3 regions of the Sanguibacteroides sp. AM78-02pH3A genome follow, and region 3 is predicted to be linked to each of the others. Evidence: riboswitches for the same ligand, from Rfam matches in the RefSeq annotation. Region 3 holds a riboswitch; each other region holds the start of a gene.
The links. A riboswitch is a leader RNA that binds a small molecule or an ion and turns the genes downstream of it on or off. The one in region 3 is predicted to bind cobalamin.
Positions count from the first base shown of each region.

Region 1: another riboswitch for cobalamin. It lies ahead of PGR74_RS04355 (TonB-dependent receptor); the one in region 3 lies ahead of PGR74_RS04860 (TonB-dependent receptor).
Region 2: another riboswitch for cobalamin. It lies ahead of PGR74_RS04305 (ribonucleoside triphosphate reductase); the one in region 3 lies ahead of PGR74_RS04860 (TonB-dependent receptor).

Region 1 covers NZ_JAQEHX010000002.1:372,834-377,150, forward strand. Annotated here, with positions in the region: gene PGR74_RS04350 (YncE family protein) at 1-83, opposite strand, end outside; gene PGR74_RS04355 (TonB-dependent receptor) at 112-2,076, opposite strand; cobalamin riboswitch at 2,255-2,457, opposite strand; gene PGR74_RS04360 (MarC family protein) at 2,662-3,255, opposite strand; gene PGR74_RS04365 (phosphoglycerate kinase) at 3,354-4,317, opposite strand, start outside.
Region 2 covers NZ_JAQEHX010000002.1:358,584-362,900, reverse strand. Annotated here, with positions in the region: gene PGR74_RS04320 (ABC transporter ATP-binding protein) at 1-133, shown strand, start outside; gene zupT (zinc transporter ZupT) at 320-1,123, shown strand; gene PGR74_RS04310 (cation diffusion facilitator family transporter) at 1,134-2,039, shown strand; cobalamin riboswitch at 2,197-2,377, shown strand; gene PGR74_RS04305 (ribonucleoside triphosphate reductase) at 2,480-4,317, shown strand, end outside.
Region 3 covers NZ_JAQEHX010000002.1:488,644-492,960, reverse strand. Annotated here, with positions in the region: gene PGR74_RS04860 (TonB-dependent receptor) at 1-1,824, opposite strand, end outside; cobalamin riboswitch at 1,931-2,127, opposite strand; cobalamin riboswitch at 2,211-2,432, shown strand; gene PGR74_RS04855 (PepSY domain-containing protein) at 2,601-4,073, shown strand; gene PGR74_RS04850 (histidine phosphatase family protein) at 4,084-4,317, shown strand, end outside.

The DNA of each region.
Region 1 (4,317 bases), 120 kb from region 3:
TCTTCATCATCGTTCCGGCAGGAAGAGAATATAAAGCTTCCTACCAGAAAGAGTATACCTACATGAATTTTTAGTTTGATCATACTTTAAAAGATTAAAGGTTTATTTGTATCAGATTTCTATATTGATCGTAAACTTTACGTTGGTACCCGGCATGGGATAACACTCCACGACCTCGTATTGTTGATTCAGCAGGTTATTGATTTCTGCCGTCAATCGGATTTTTGCCTTCTTCCACAGAAATGTCTTGGAAGCCGAAAGGTCGTTTGTATACCACTCTTTGGCTTTGTTTTCAGGAATATTGGCGCTCGATTCGTAACGTTTTCCGGTATAGATGAAGCTGTAGTTCAAATCCCAGCTTTTATAACTGCCGTTCAGGATTGCGGATCCGCCATGCCAGGGAATATAGGGGATCTGATCTCCGTAAAAAGGACTTCCCGGTTTACTGAAATCCTGAGCCTTCTGGTAGGTATAGTTTATTCGGGTATCGAGCAACCAATGACGTTTGAAATTCCAATGCGATTGTAAGGCAACATCCACTCCTCGAATTTCGACCTCTCCCAAATTGATCATTGTCCAGCGAAATTGGTTGGAGATCGGAATGGCGATGATTTTATCGGTTACTTCGTTATAGTAGCCGTCGACTTGAATTTCTAAACTTTTTAGTGCCGAAGAGGTAAACTGGCGGGCATAGGTGATACCGAAATCGTATTGGATCGTGTATTCCGGAGCCAGATTTTTGTTCCCGATAAAGGTATAATACAGATCATTCAGGGTGGGCATCCTGAATATTCGTTTGTAAAATGCCCTGAAATTCAAATCTTTTTCCTCCCAGGGTTGCCAGGAAAGGACAATGGTGGGGGTATACTTTTGTTTACTGTCTGCAGCTGCATTTGTAACGCGAGTTTTATCATTGACGAAGGTACCCAGTAGACTTGCCTGTATGTTCAAACGCTGGAAATTAATAGCCGTAGCCAGTGCGATTAAGCCCGTGTAACGGGTAGGATAGACAAAATCGACGAGGTCTGCATTCAATTTATTCCATTGGAAATCGGCAGATAAATTTAGATTCCATCCGGGAAGAACGTTGAACAGGTTGGCGGAAGAAAGATATACCTCTTGTTGGCGATAGTGGTTGTTTACATACATCGTAGAAGCGTCCAAGCGGGGATCGGAAAGATAATGCAGGTAATCGTAAGCGTATTTGCCGTTGATAAGCATGCTGTAACGGTTGAAGTACTTTTTAAAGGAGCCTTGTAGAAAAAAATTGGAATCCCATTGTCGATCCTGATTTTTAAATTTCCCGGGCTCTTCACGTACCGAGGCTCCGGGATATCCTCTTTCCGAATGATAGAAATAAGTTTTTGCTTTCCATTCTCCCTCTTTGAGCTTGCCGAAAAGACCGTATTCTGCTCGAATGGCGTATACATCCCCGTTCTTACGTATTTCAGTGGTATCGTAACCGTTTTTCTTCCGGTAACTGAATTTGTATTTTCCGTTGGTATACATGTATTCTGCGCTTAATGAACCGTCGATATTTTTACCGAGTCGGTTTTCCAGCAGAAAGGAGGGATTGGCCAACCCGAAGGAACCGGTCTTAAAGGTAAATTTGGCATTGTATTTTTTCTCCGGATTGAATCGGGGGATCCTGGAGACCATATAAATGGATCCGGCTGAACCGAAGTCTTTGGCCGATTGGAAAATGGCGCTTCGTTGTCCGTTGTATAATGAAATGGACTCCATATTGTCCAACGAAAAACGTCCTAAATCGATAATTCCGTTTTGGGCATTTCCCAACTCGATCCCGTCATAGAAAACTCCGACGTGTTGAGTACCCATACTCCGGATATTAACGGTTTTCAACCCTCCGATTCCCCCGTAATCTTTAATTTGTACTCCGGAAAAATAGCGTAAAGCATCAGCGACAGAGTGGACGCTTAATTTTTGTAAAGTAGCTCCGGATAAAATTTGGACGGGAATGATCTCTTTTTGTATCTGCTTGGCGGAAACAACGGCTTCCTTTATATGATACATTTTAGTTGTGTCCTGCTGTTGGGCATAAATTCCCGGTGTCATCAACAACCATAAATTCAGAGCTATAAGATGCGAATAATTCATTTTTAGCTGTCATTAAAGTAATAAACAGCCTTCTGGAGAATATCCTGCGGTACAAATAACGAAGTTACTCTTTTGTCGTAAAGAATAAATCGGATAATGTTCACGTTTATATCCAAGCTCTACTCCCAGAAAGCTTCAGATTATAACGATATTGGCAGGTCTTCTGACTTACTCCGTTTTCAAACGCCCTTCCCATTTCGTGTCGAAACAGTGGATGTGAGTATTGTTCGAAAATTTCGGTGGAGCTTACAGCAGCGGGTCTGTTCAGGATTCTCACCTGATTCCCTTTTCACCACCTTCCGTAAAACGAAAGGTGACACCAAAATCGATTGTTTAATCGGGTGCAAAATTAGATAGTATTTAGTAATAAACAAATAAAATGTGCAATTAAAAATTCGATTTCGAAAATACAGGAATATTGCCTGTCTGAATAAAGGCTGTTACAATGATGGATAGGTATGGTAGAATAATGTACTTACAGTCGATTCACTGAAAGATGGGAGCATTATCGGACAATCGTCCGGGGAAGATAACAATGGTTAATCAGGAAAAGGAGTTAAGTAGGCTTGTCAAGTTGGTCGTGAATAATTTGACGGCCATAGCCAATAATATGATACCGAAAAATTTACGTAATACGTACACTCCTCCTTTTCCGATCAAACGTTCCACCAAAGAGACGTTTTTTAATACGATATAAACTACTGCCATGTTTAAAATAATGGCTATGATGATGTTAACGACATGACATTCCGCACGGAGAGATAAGGTCGTCGTGAGAGCTCCAGCTCCCGCAACCAAAGGAAAGACCACGGGAACGATGGTTGCGGAACCTCCCGGACCATTATTGCGGAAAACCTCGATATTAAAAGTCATTTCGATCGCTAATACAAAAAGTACCAAAGCTCCGGCTATGGCGAAGGAAGAGATATCGATATTGAATAGTTTTAATAGGGCGTCGCCGGCAAAGAGAAACGTGATAAAAATAGCTAAAGAAATTCCGGTTGCTTTTTCCGCATTGACCTTATTCCCGCTACTATTTAGATTCATGATTATAGGAGCGGAACCGGTGATATCGATCACGGCAAACAATACCATAAAGGCCGTAAAAATCTCTTTAATACTAAAATTTAATTCCATGTCGCAAAAATATAAAAAAGCAACATATTAAAAAAGAACAAAAGGTATTGTCTGTAGAATAAATAAGACAATACCTTTTTGTATATGTGCTTCCTGTATTATTCTTCCCGGATAGCCGTGATTCCGGGGAGCTTTTTGCCCTCGATATATTCGAGCAATGCACCACCTCCCGTAGAGACGTAGCTGACTTTGTCGGCTAAACCGAATTGGTTGATGGCTGCGACCGAGTCTCCTCCGCCGATAAGCGAGAAGGCCCCTTTTTCGGTTGCTTTCACGATGGCTTCGGCGATGGCTTTTGTTCCTTCGGCAAATTTGGGGATCTCAAACACGCCTACGGGACCGTTCCAAAGAATGGTTTTTGAATTTTCGATGATTTTTGCAAATTCCTTTCGGGTTTCCGGGCCGATGTCCAAACCTTCCCAGCCGTCCGGGATATTCATGGGGTCTACAATTTGAGTGTGGGCGTCCTGACTGAAAGCGTCGGCGGCTAATGTTTGGTTGGAAAGCACTAAATTAACCCCCTTTTCTTTGGCGATTTTTAGGATATCGAGGGCTAAATCCAGTTTATCTTCTTCGCAAATCGAATTTCCGATATGACCACCCAATGCTTTTTTAAAAGTATAAGTCATACCACCGCCCAAAATCAGGTTATCCACCTTGTCCATCAGATTCATGATGATATCGATTTTAGAGGATACTTTCGAACCTCCCATGATGGCTGTAAAAGGACGGGTCGGATTGTGCATTACTTTATCCACGCTTTCTAATTCTCCTTTCATGACATAACCGAAAAGTTTGTCGTTCGGGAAAAATTCGGCGATCACGGCAGTAGAGGCATGGGCCCGGTGGGCGGTTCCGAAGGCGTCGTTGATCCATACGTCTCCTAAAGAGGCCAGTTCTTTGGCAAATTGTTTGTCCCCTTTTTCTTCCTCTTTGTGGAAACGAAGGTTTTCCAATAGAAGTACTTCTCCCGGTTTTAAATCGGCTGCCATCTTTTGGGCTTGTTCTCCGACACAATCTTCCGCGAATTTAACAGGGGTATGCAATAACTCCTCTAAGTGC
Region 2 (4,317 bases), 130 kb from region 3:
CTACCCTTCCACTCTTTACCCGATATTAAAACTAAAAACGGCCCGGGAGATGAGTTTTCTTCCCTCCGGGGGAGAAAAAATCCCCGTACACTCGTTCGAAGAATTGACCGATCTTTTAAAATCCCTACCCTAACTTAAACCTTCCCGAGAAACGATGGTCCTCTGCAGCACTCCGAAAACGTCCATCCCATGTCCCAAAAAATGAATTTTCATTTTCTTTACCGAGGCTTTTTCATACCCGTAAAAAATCTATCTTTGTAAAATAAACCAAACGAAATCTCCGGAAAACATCGGGTATAACCCGGATAATATCGAATTCATGAAAGAAAGTTTATTTATTCCGTTATTATTGACTTTACTTGCAGGATTGGCAACCGGTATCGGTAGCCTGATCGCTTTTTTCACCCATCACACGAACAAACGTTTTCTCTCCTTTTCGCTGGGACTCTCCGCGGGAGTAATGATATACGTCTCTTTCGTGGAAATCTTCCAACAGGCGGAAACTTCCCTTACGGCCGAGTTAGGTTCAAAATACGGTATGACCATGACGGTCCTCTGCTTCTTCGCGGGAATGTCATTGATCGGTATCATCGATCGTCTGGTACCTTCCTTTGAAAATCCTCACGAAGTTCGTTCCGTAGAAAGTATGGATACCCCTCCCCCCAAGGATACAAAATTGATGCGCATGGGACTGATGACGGCCCTGGCCATCGGCATCCATAACTTCCCGGAAGGTATCGCTACTTTCACGGCTGCAGTGGAAAGCCCGACTTTAGGAATTGCAATAGCCGTCGCTATCGCCATCCACAATATCCCGGAAGGTATTGCCGTTTCTGTTCCTATTTACCATGCAACCGGAGATCGTAAAAAGGCATTTCGTTATTCCCTTCTGTCCGGCCTGGCGGAACCGACCGGTGCTCTTCTGGCTTATTTAGTACTCATGCCCTTTATGTCGCCCGTCCTGATGGGATGTATCTTCGCAGCCGTCGCAGGTATCATGGTCTTTATTTCCATAGATGAATTACTTCCTGCCGCCCGGGAATACGGAGAACACCACATCTCCATCTACGGACTTATCTCCGGAATGGGAATCATGGCTTTAAGTTTAATTTTATTGGCATAACCAAAAAGATATGGAACATACGCACGAACATCACCACCATAGAATCACCAGTCTAAATAAAGCTTTTATCATAGGGATCACGTTAAACACGGCTTTCGTGGTCGTTGAATTCGTTGCGGGATTCTGGTTTAATTCTTTGGGATTACTCTCGGATGCGGGACACAACTTAAGCGATGTCTTCAGTCTTGTATTGGCCATGCTGGCTTTCCGGCTTTCCCGCGTACAAGCCAATACCAAATACACGTACGGCTACAAAAAAAGCACGGTCTTAGCCTCCCTTTTAAATGCCGTCATCCTGTTGATTGCCGTAGGCTTCATCTTGGGAGAAAGCATCAACAAACTATTCCATCCTCAGCCGGTCGACGGAGACGCCGTCGCCTGGGTTGCCGGAGTCGGAGTAGTCATCAACGGGATCACGGCCTGGCTGTTTATGAAAGATAAAGAAAAGGACCTGAACGTAAAAGGAGCTTATCTACATATGGCAGCAGATGCCTTGGTCTCCATCGGTGTTTTGGTCTCCGGATTGATTATCGCCAACACGGGATGGAATATCATCGATCCGCTTATCGGGATCGGAATTGCCGTCATCATCGTTTATTCCACTTGGGGATTGCTGCGAGACAGTATTCGCTTGTCCTTAGACGGGGTTCCCGCCGGAACCGATTACAGACAGGTCGAAAAAACCATTGCCTCTGCCCGCGGGGTAAAAGGATTTCATCATTTGCATATCTGGGCTTTAAGCACGACCGAAACCGCTCTTACCGTACACGTCGTCATCGATGACATGTCCCAAATGGAAACCGTAAAATGCGATTTGAAACATGAATTGGAGCATATCGGCATTATTCATGCCACGTTGGAATTTGAAGCACCGGGATCTCATTGCAAGGATTGCCAAAAAGAATATTCAGACTAAAATGTTTCCCAAAAATGAAAACTTTATTAAATAAATATCATACAAAATTTTCCTATTCATACACACAAACAACTTAATATAAGTTTATTAACAATATATTCCACTTAGAATTATTGTTAAAAACAAAGATTACGATATATCCTATCTTATTTTTATTTACTTTCGTCATGCATTCGGTTCACGTTTGTGATTAATAGGGAATCCGGTGAAAATCCGGGACTATACCCGTAGCTGTAAGCTTTTTTTGTTTTTCGATCAAGAGATCCACTGTCGGATAACCGATGGGAAGGAGGTCGAAAATAGCGAGTCAGAAGACCTGCCGATTGCGATATATCCGTAACTTTCGGGTGAAAAGCGAGGAGAAGGCTTGCCTATCGGACTATTCTCATTTTACCCAAGGTTATAGTAAATTTATTTATTCATTACTAAAACCTTTAAGAATGAACGAAAACAGCTCTTTTTCAAAAATTGTAAAACGCAACGGGGAGATTTGCGATTTTAAAGCGGAAAAAATCGAACAAGCGATTTTTAAAGCTACGCGAGCAACGGGAAACCCTCATCGTAAAACAGCACGCGAACTCTGCAACAAGGTGATTGAAATTCTAAAAACCGACACCCCAGAAGGAGTCATTCCCCACGTGGAGATCGTACAGGACACGGTTGAACAGGTACTCTTGCAACACGGAGATTTCAATTTATTGAAAATTTATCTGCTTTACCGGAAACAACATGAACAGATCCGGAATTCCAAGGTATTGCTTACCAATATCGAAGTGATGGACGATTACCTGACTTTAAGCGACTGGAAAGTAAAAGAGAGTGCCAATTCGTCCTATTCTCTACAAGGGTTAAACCAACATATCTCCACCCAGATCACGTCCAATTACTGGTTAAACAATCTCTATCCGGAGAGAATATCCGAAGCTCACAAAAGCGGGGCCCTTCATATTCACGATCTCGGATTTTTAAGCGTGTATTGTGTCGGATGGGATCTGAAAGACTTACTAACAGTCGGTTTCAGGGGAGTTGAGGGAAAAGCCCAAAGTAAACCGGCCAAACATTTCCGGACAGCTTTAGGACAAATTGTCAACTTTTTCTATACCATGCAGGGAGAAGCCGCCGGGGCTCAGGCCTTCTCCAATTTCGATACCTTCCTGGCCCCTTATATCCGCTACGATCAATTGGATTACAAACAGATAAAACAATGCTTACAGGAGTTTCTGTTTAACTTAAACGTACCGACACGCGTCGGCTTCCAAACCCCTTTTACCAACATTACCATGGACCTAACTGTTCCGGATTTCTTAAAAAACGAACCGATTGTTCACGGCGGAGAAATCAAGGAAGAAGTATACGGCGACTTCCAAGCGGAGGTCACTTTACTAAATAAAGCATTTACCGAAGTAATGTACGAAGGTGATGCTTCCGGCAGTCTCTTCTCCTTCCCTATCCCGACCTACAATATCACTCCGGATTTTGATTGGAACAATCCCGAACACGAAGGGATATGGGAGATGACGGCCAAATACGGGATTCCCTATTTTTCCAATTTCGTGAACTCCGATATGAAACCGGACGATGTCCGCAGCATGTGCTGCCGTTTACGCTTGGATAAACGGGAATTGATGAAACGGGGAGGAGGACTGTTTGCTGCCAACCCGCTTACCGGGTCCGTGGGTGTCGTTACTATCAATCTGCCCCGTTTAGGTTATGAATCCGTATCGGAAGAAAACTTTTATCAACGTCTACGTTATTTGATGGAAATCGCTAAAGATAGCCTGGAGATCAAACGAAAAGTCATTGAACGTTATACCGAAAAAGGACTTTATCCCTACTCCAAATACTACCTCAGACACGTACACGAACGTTACGACTGTTTCTGGAAAAACCATTTCTCTACCATCGGGATAAACGGAATGAACGAATGCTGCCTCAACTTCTTAGGAGTACCTATCACCCATTCGGACGGAATAGAATTCGCTCAAAAAACAATGCTTTTCATGCGGGACATTTTAACCGAATTTCAGGAGGAGACCGGCAACATCTATAATTTGGAAGCCACTCCGGCAGAAAGTACCTCCTATCGTTTTGCTTTACTGGACACGGCCGCATATCCGGACATTATCGTGGCCAACCGGAAAGAATTCGAAAAAGGAGCACAACCTTATTACACGAATTCCACCCATTTACCGGTACATTTTACGGAAGACCTGTACGAAGCACTCGAACAACAGGATCAGCTTCAAACCCTTTATACCGGAGGAACCGTCTTCCACGT
Region 3 (4,317 bases):
ATTGGTACGACGGATGTAAGAGAAATTTACGCTTGCATCCAACCACTCGTTAAAAGTATAACGAACTCCCGTCTCAAAAGAGTAATCCCGTTCGGGTTTGAAAATTTGATCCCCTTCCTTATCCGGATTAATCGAATTTCCGTTTTTATCCAAATAGATATTATTTACACGATATGTCGTCGTATTCGGAGTAAAGGCTGACCCGTGGGCAATATGAATCGATAATTCTGGACGGGGAAAATAAACAGCTCCCACATGCCAGGTAAAAGCTGAGGCATGAAAATTCGCCCATTTTCCCATATCTTTTTTATCGTAATCGAACGATTTCCCGTCGATCGTCGGAAAATTGGCCATCATTCTTCTCTTGTAAAAATCCATACGCCCGGAAGCCATGAATTTCCATTTATCATTCCATTCAAATACATCACGGAAATAGATACCGTTTGTATACCATTTTCTCAAGTAAATGGAAGATACATTCTGTATCCAGTACCCTTGTACAAGTTCCGGATTTTTCACGGACAACATCACATCGGTTCCCGGACCGTAGGTATCTCCGTTATCCCAACCGCAATATTGTCGCATATCAAATAACGACCAATTCCAACCGATAGCATAATGGTGTTTTGTAGAAGCTATTTCCGCATCGCCGGTTAACTCTAATGTGTTGTTATAAGTATCGTGACGCGGGAAAAAACCGCTCGCCCCGAAACGGCGCAAAGAATCTATATCCACATAAGTCGCTTCCCGAACCCCGTTCTTCTCCGTATAATATTTGTAATCCGCTCCTTCAAAGGGAGTTTTCGCACTTTTGTAAGAAAGACTTCCTACTCCGGAAGTCCGGTGATAGCTGTGATCAAAAGCAAAAACCTCCTTCAATTTCAAACCGTTCGTAAAGGTATAAACATAATCAAGTTTTATATTATACCCTTTCCGGCTATGCGAATCATTGGCAAAATCATTATAAACCTGCCCGAAATCGGCTGTTGGATGACGATCTCCCTTACGCATAACCACTTTATCGGTAGCCATATCCACCATATCCCCCGGCATATAAGGAGCAGCCCCCAATTCGACCGTATAATGGTCGTCTTCAAAACCAAAGGCGACATCAACTCTGCTCTTGCCTAAAGTAGCTCCCAATGTCGCTATTCCGGATAAACGCTGAGGAGACATACGACGCCAACCTCCAAAAGTAGCGTAATGCAAGTTAGCCATGTACTCTACCGGTCCGACCAATTTACCGCCGAATCCCAAACTTACCTTCTTTACATCCCACCTTTCATAACTGAAACGGGCATTCGCCAAAAATTCGGGAGAGGCTTTCTTACGCACAATATTGATAACACCTCCCATGGCTCCGTAACCGGCAAGGATGGCTGCAGGTCCGCGAAGCACTTCGATAGACTCCGCCGAAGCAAGATCCCCCAAAGGAAACGTGTTAATACTCTGCCGGTCATCCCGAATACCGTCCACCATTAAAACGGCCGGCATATTGGAGCCTCCGACGTAAAAACGTCTCCACAAACCGCCCTGGTTGCCCAGTCGGACGCCAGGCAGAAAACGAACGGCATCCACCCATTCGGTAATTCCTTTCCGTTCAAGCACTTTTGCAGACAATAGAGATACATTTAACGGAACGAATCTGAGAGGTACATTCAGTCCCATTAATTCCATTCTTTTCTTTTTTCCCAAGACCGTCGCTTCTTCAATATTAAAAATCGAATCCGTGATACTCTTTTTTTTCCTTTTGTCTTTATCTTCGGCCAAAAGAGAGCCGACACACACCAGTAACAATAATGTTAGTACAACAACTTTTTTCATAAAAACTATATATTAATAATGAATAAAGCATTATTAACATAGTTTAAGGGTACATGAGTAAAAAGTATAAATTTATCTTTCTCCTCTCGCTTTTGTTCCCGAAAGCTATGGTTTACGTGCTTTGGCAGGTCTTCTGACTTGTTCCGAATTTTGCCGCCTTCCCGGTTTCAACCAGTGACATTGAAGTACAAAATTCTTTTACAGGAACTTACAGCTGCGGGTACAGTTCCGGATTCACACCGGATTCCCTATTCTGTTTCACCTCAAGAAAAGAGGTATCGCACCAAAACGGCACAAAAGTAATACAAATTTCTTTATTAGAAACACTATTACCATTTTTTATTTCATGATATTTTTCCAGAAATAACATCATTTCAAAAAAAATTGTACATTTGCAGCGTTTTGGTGTTGTGTTATCATTCTAACTAACACACAAGAGGGAAACCGGTCAGAATCCGGTACAGTACCCGCTACTGTGATGCCCGCTTCTTCTGAAAAGAAGATATATGACGGATAAATTCTTACACCACTGTTCCAGCGAATACGAGGGAATGGGAAGGTATCTATCCGGGGCGAGTCAGGAGACCTACCGAAACCAATAGTTAACGCATATGCTCGGGGTTAAGGATAGCGTTACTGAAATGTTTTTCATCAAAAATGAAAGATTTTAACTATCAAGCCGTTATTGAATCGTTATCGAGCGATTCGATAAGAGTTCCGATGAATTCCTGGCGTGAAGTAAGCAACATATTTATAAAACTATAAACTAAAAAGATATGATTAAATTTTTTATTCACGTACACCGGATTCTCGGACTTTTACTCTGTATACTGTGTTTTTTATGGTGCATTTCCGGTATAGTATTGATATACCACTCCTTTCCCCGGGTAGGACCGGACAAAAGACTTCCTCGCCAGGAAGCCCTGGATACCTCTCGTCTACCCGCAATCAACGAGATACGGCAACGTTTACCCCAAAATGTACTCTCGAACAACTTTAATTTAAACAATCCCTTCGGCGAACCGGTTTTCCATTACGGCAGATGGCGTGAAGTAACCGATCTCTACGCCGACAGTACCTATATCCTCCCTTCTCCCATCTATTCCCTTTGCGAGGAGAGAGCCAAATACTGGTGTCCGGATCGTAACATCACCGAGGTCGATACACTCCGCAAATTAGAGGTATGGATTCCTTTCGGACAATTGAAAAAAGACCTGCCTATCTACAAATTCTATTTTGACGGACCGGAACATTACCAACTTTATATCTCTTCCCGTACCGGAAATATCCTACAGTTCTCTTCCCGGGAACAACGCTTTTGGGCCTGGATAGGAGCTATTCCCCATTGGTTATACATCACCTCTATTCGACAGGATATACAAAAATGGGATACTCTTTTGTATTGGAGTTGCTTACTCAGCCTTATCATGTGCATCAGTGGAATCTTTCTCGGAATCCGAGCCTACTGGCTGGCCCGCCGGAAAGGCTTTCTTCATTCTCCCTATACAAAGCCGTGGTTCCGCTGGCATCACATCACCGGTTTCTTTTTCGGTATCTTTATCTGTACTTGGCTATTCAGTGCATGGGCGCCCATATCACCCACCTTTTCCAATTTATTCAACAATAACAAAAAGGCAGGTAACGCGTTCAGAAGCCGTCCTTCCATCCCGGCTGCTCCTCCCATCGAAAAATATAATCTGGATTACCGGAAGGCTATTGCCGAAGTATCGAAAACACATGGTCCTGTAAAAGAGATTACCTGGAGTAATTACAACGATATACCACTTTACAAATTACGGACAGTGGAAAAAGAAATTATTCTGGATGCATCCGCCGACTCGATACGCCCTTTTCAAATCACCGAAGAGACGATCTACGCTGCCGTAAAGAAACTGACGGCCGATACGGTTCACTACACCATCGTCAAAATGGAAGAATACGATAACTATTACATCTCCCGTCGCAGAACTTTACCTCTACCTGTCTATAAAGTAACGTTGGATAATGAATCCGGAGATTGCTATTATTATAATTTGAAATCTTTTCAACCGCAACATTATGATAACAACGGACGTTGGAAACGCTGGGCCTTCCGGGGATTACACCGGTTGGATTTCAAATTTCTAATCGATCGTCCCGTATTATGGACAATCGTCATGTGGGGACTTTTGCTCGGATGTACCTTTGTCTCCGTGAGCGGGATTGTTTTATCCGTAAAATACATCATCAGATTGGTAAAAAGACGATAGTAACAAAAACTTGAATTTGTTTATTACCTTCGCGGGAGAGAATCAAAGAAGAGATGCCATGATAGAACTCACTCTTACCCGTCATGGGGAAACGTTAGAAAATCAACAACATATTTTGCAAGGGCAACTCCCGGGCACCCTCTCCCCGTTAGGTATTGAACAAGCAAGAAAGTTAGCCGAGAAATTAAAAAATGAAAGAGTGGATGCCGTCGTATGCAGTGATCTGGCCAGAAGCCGGGAGACG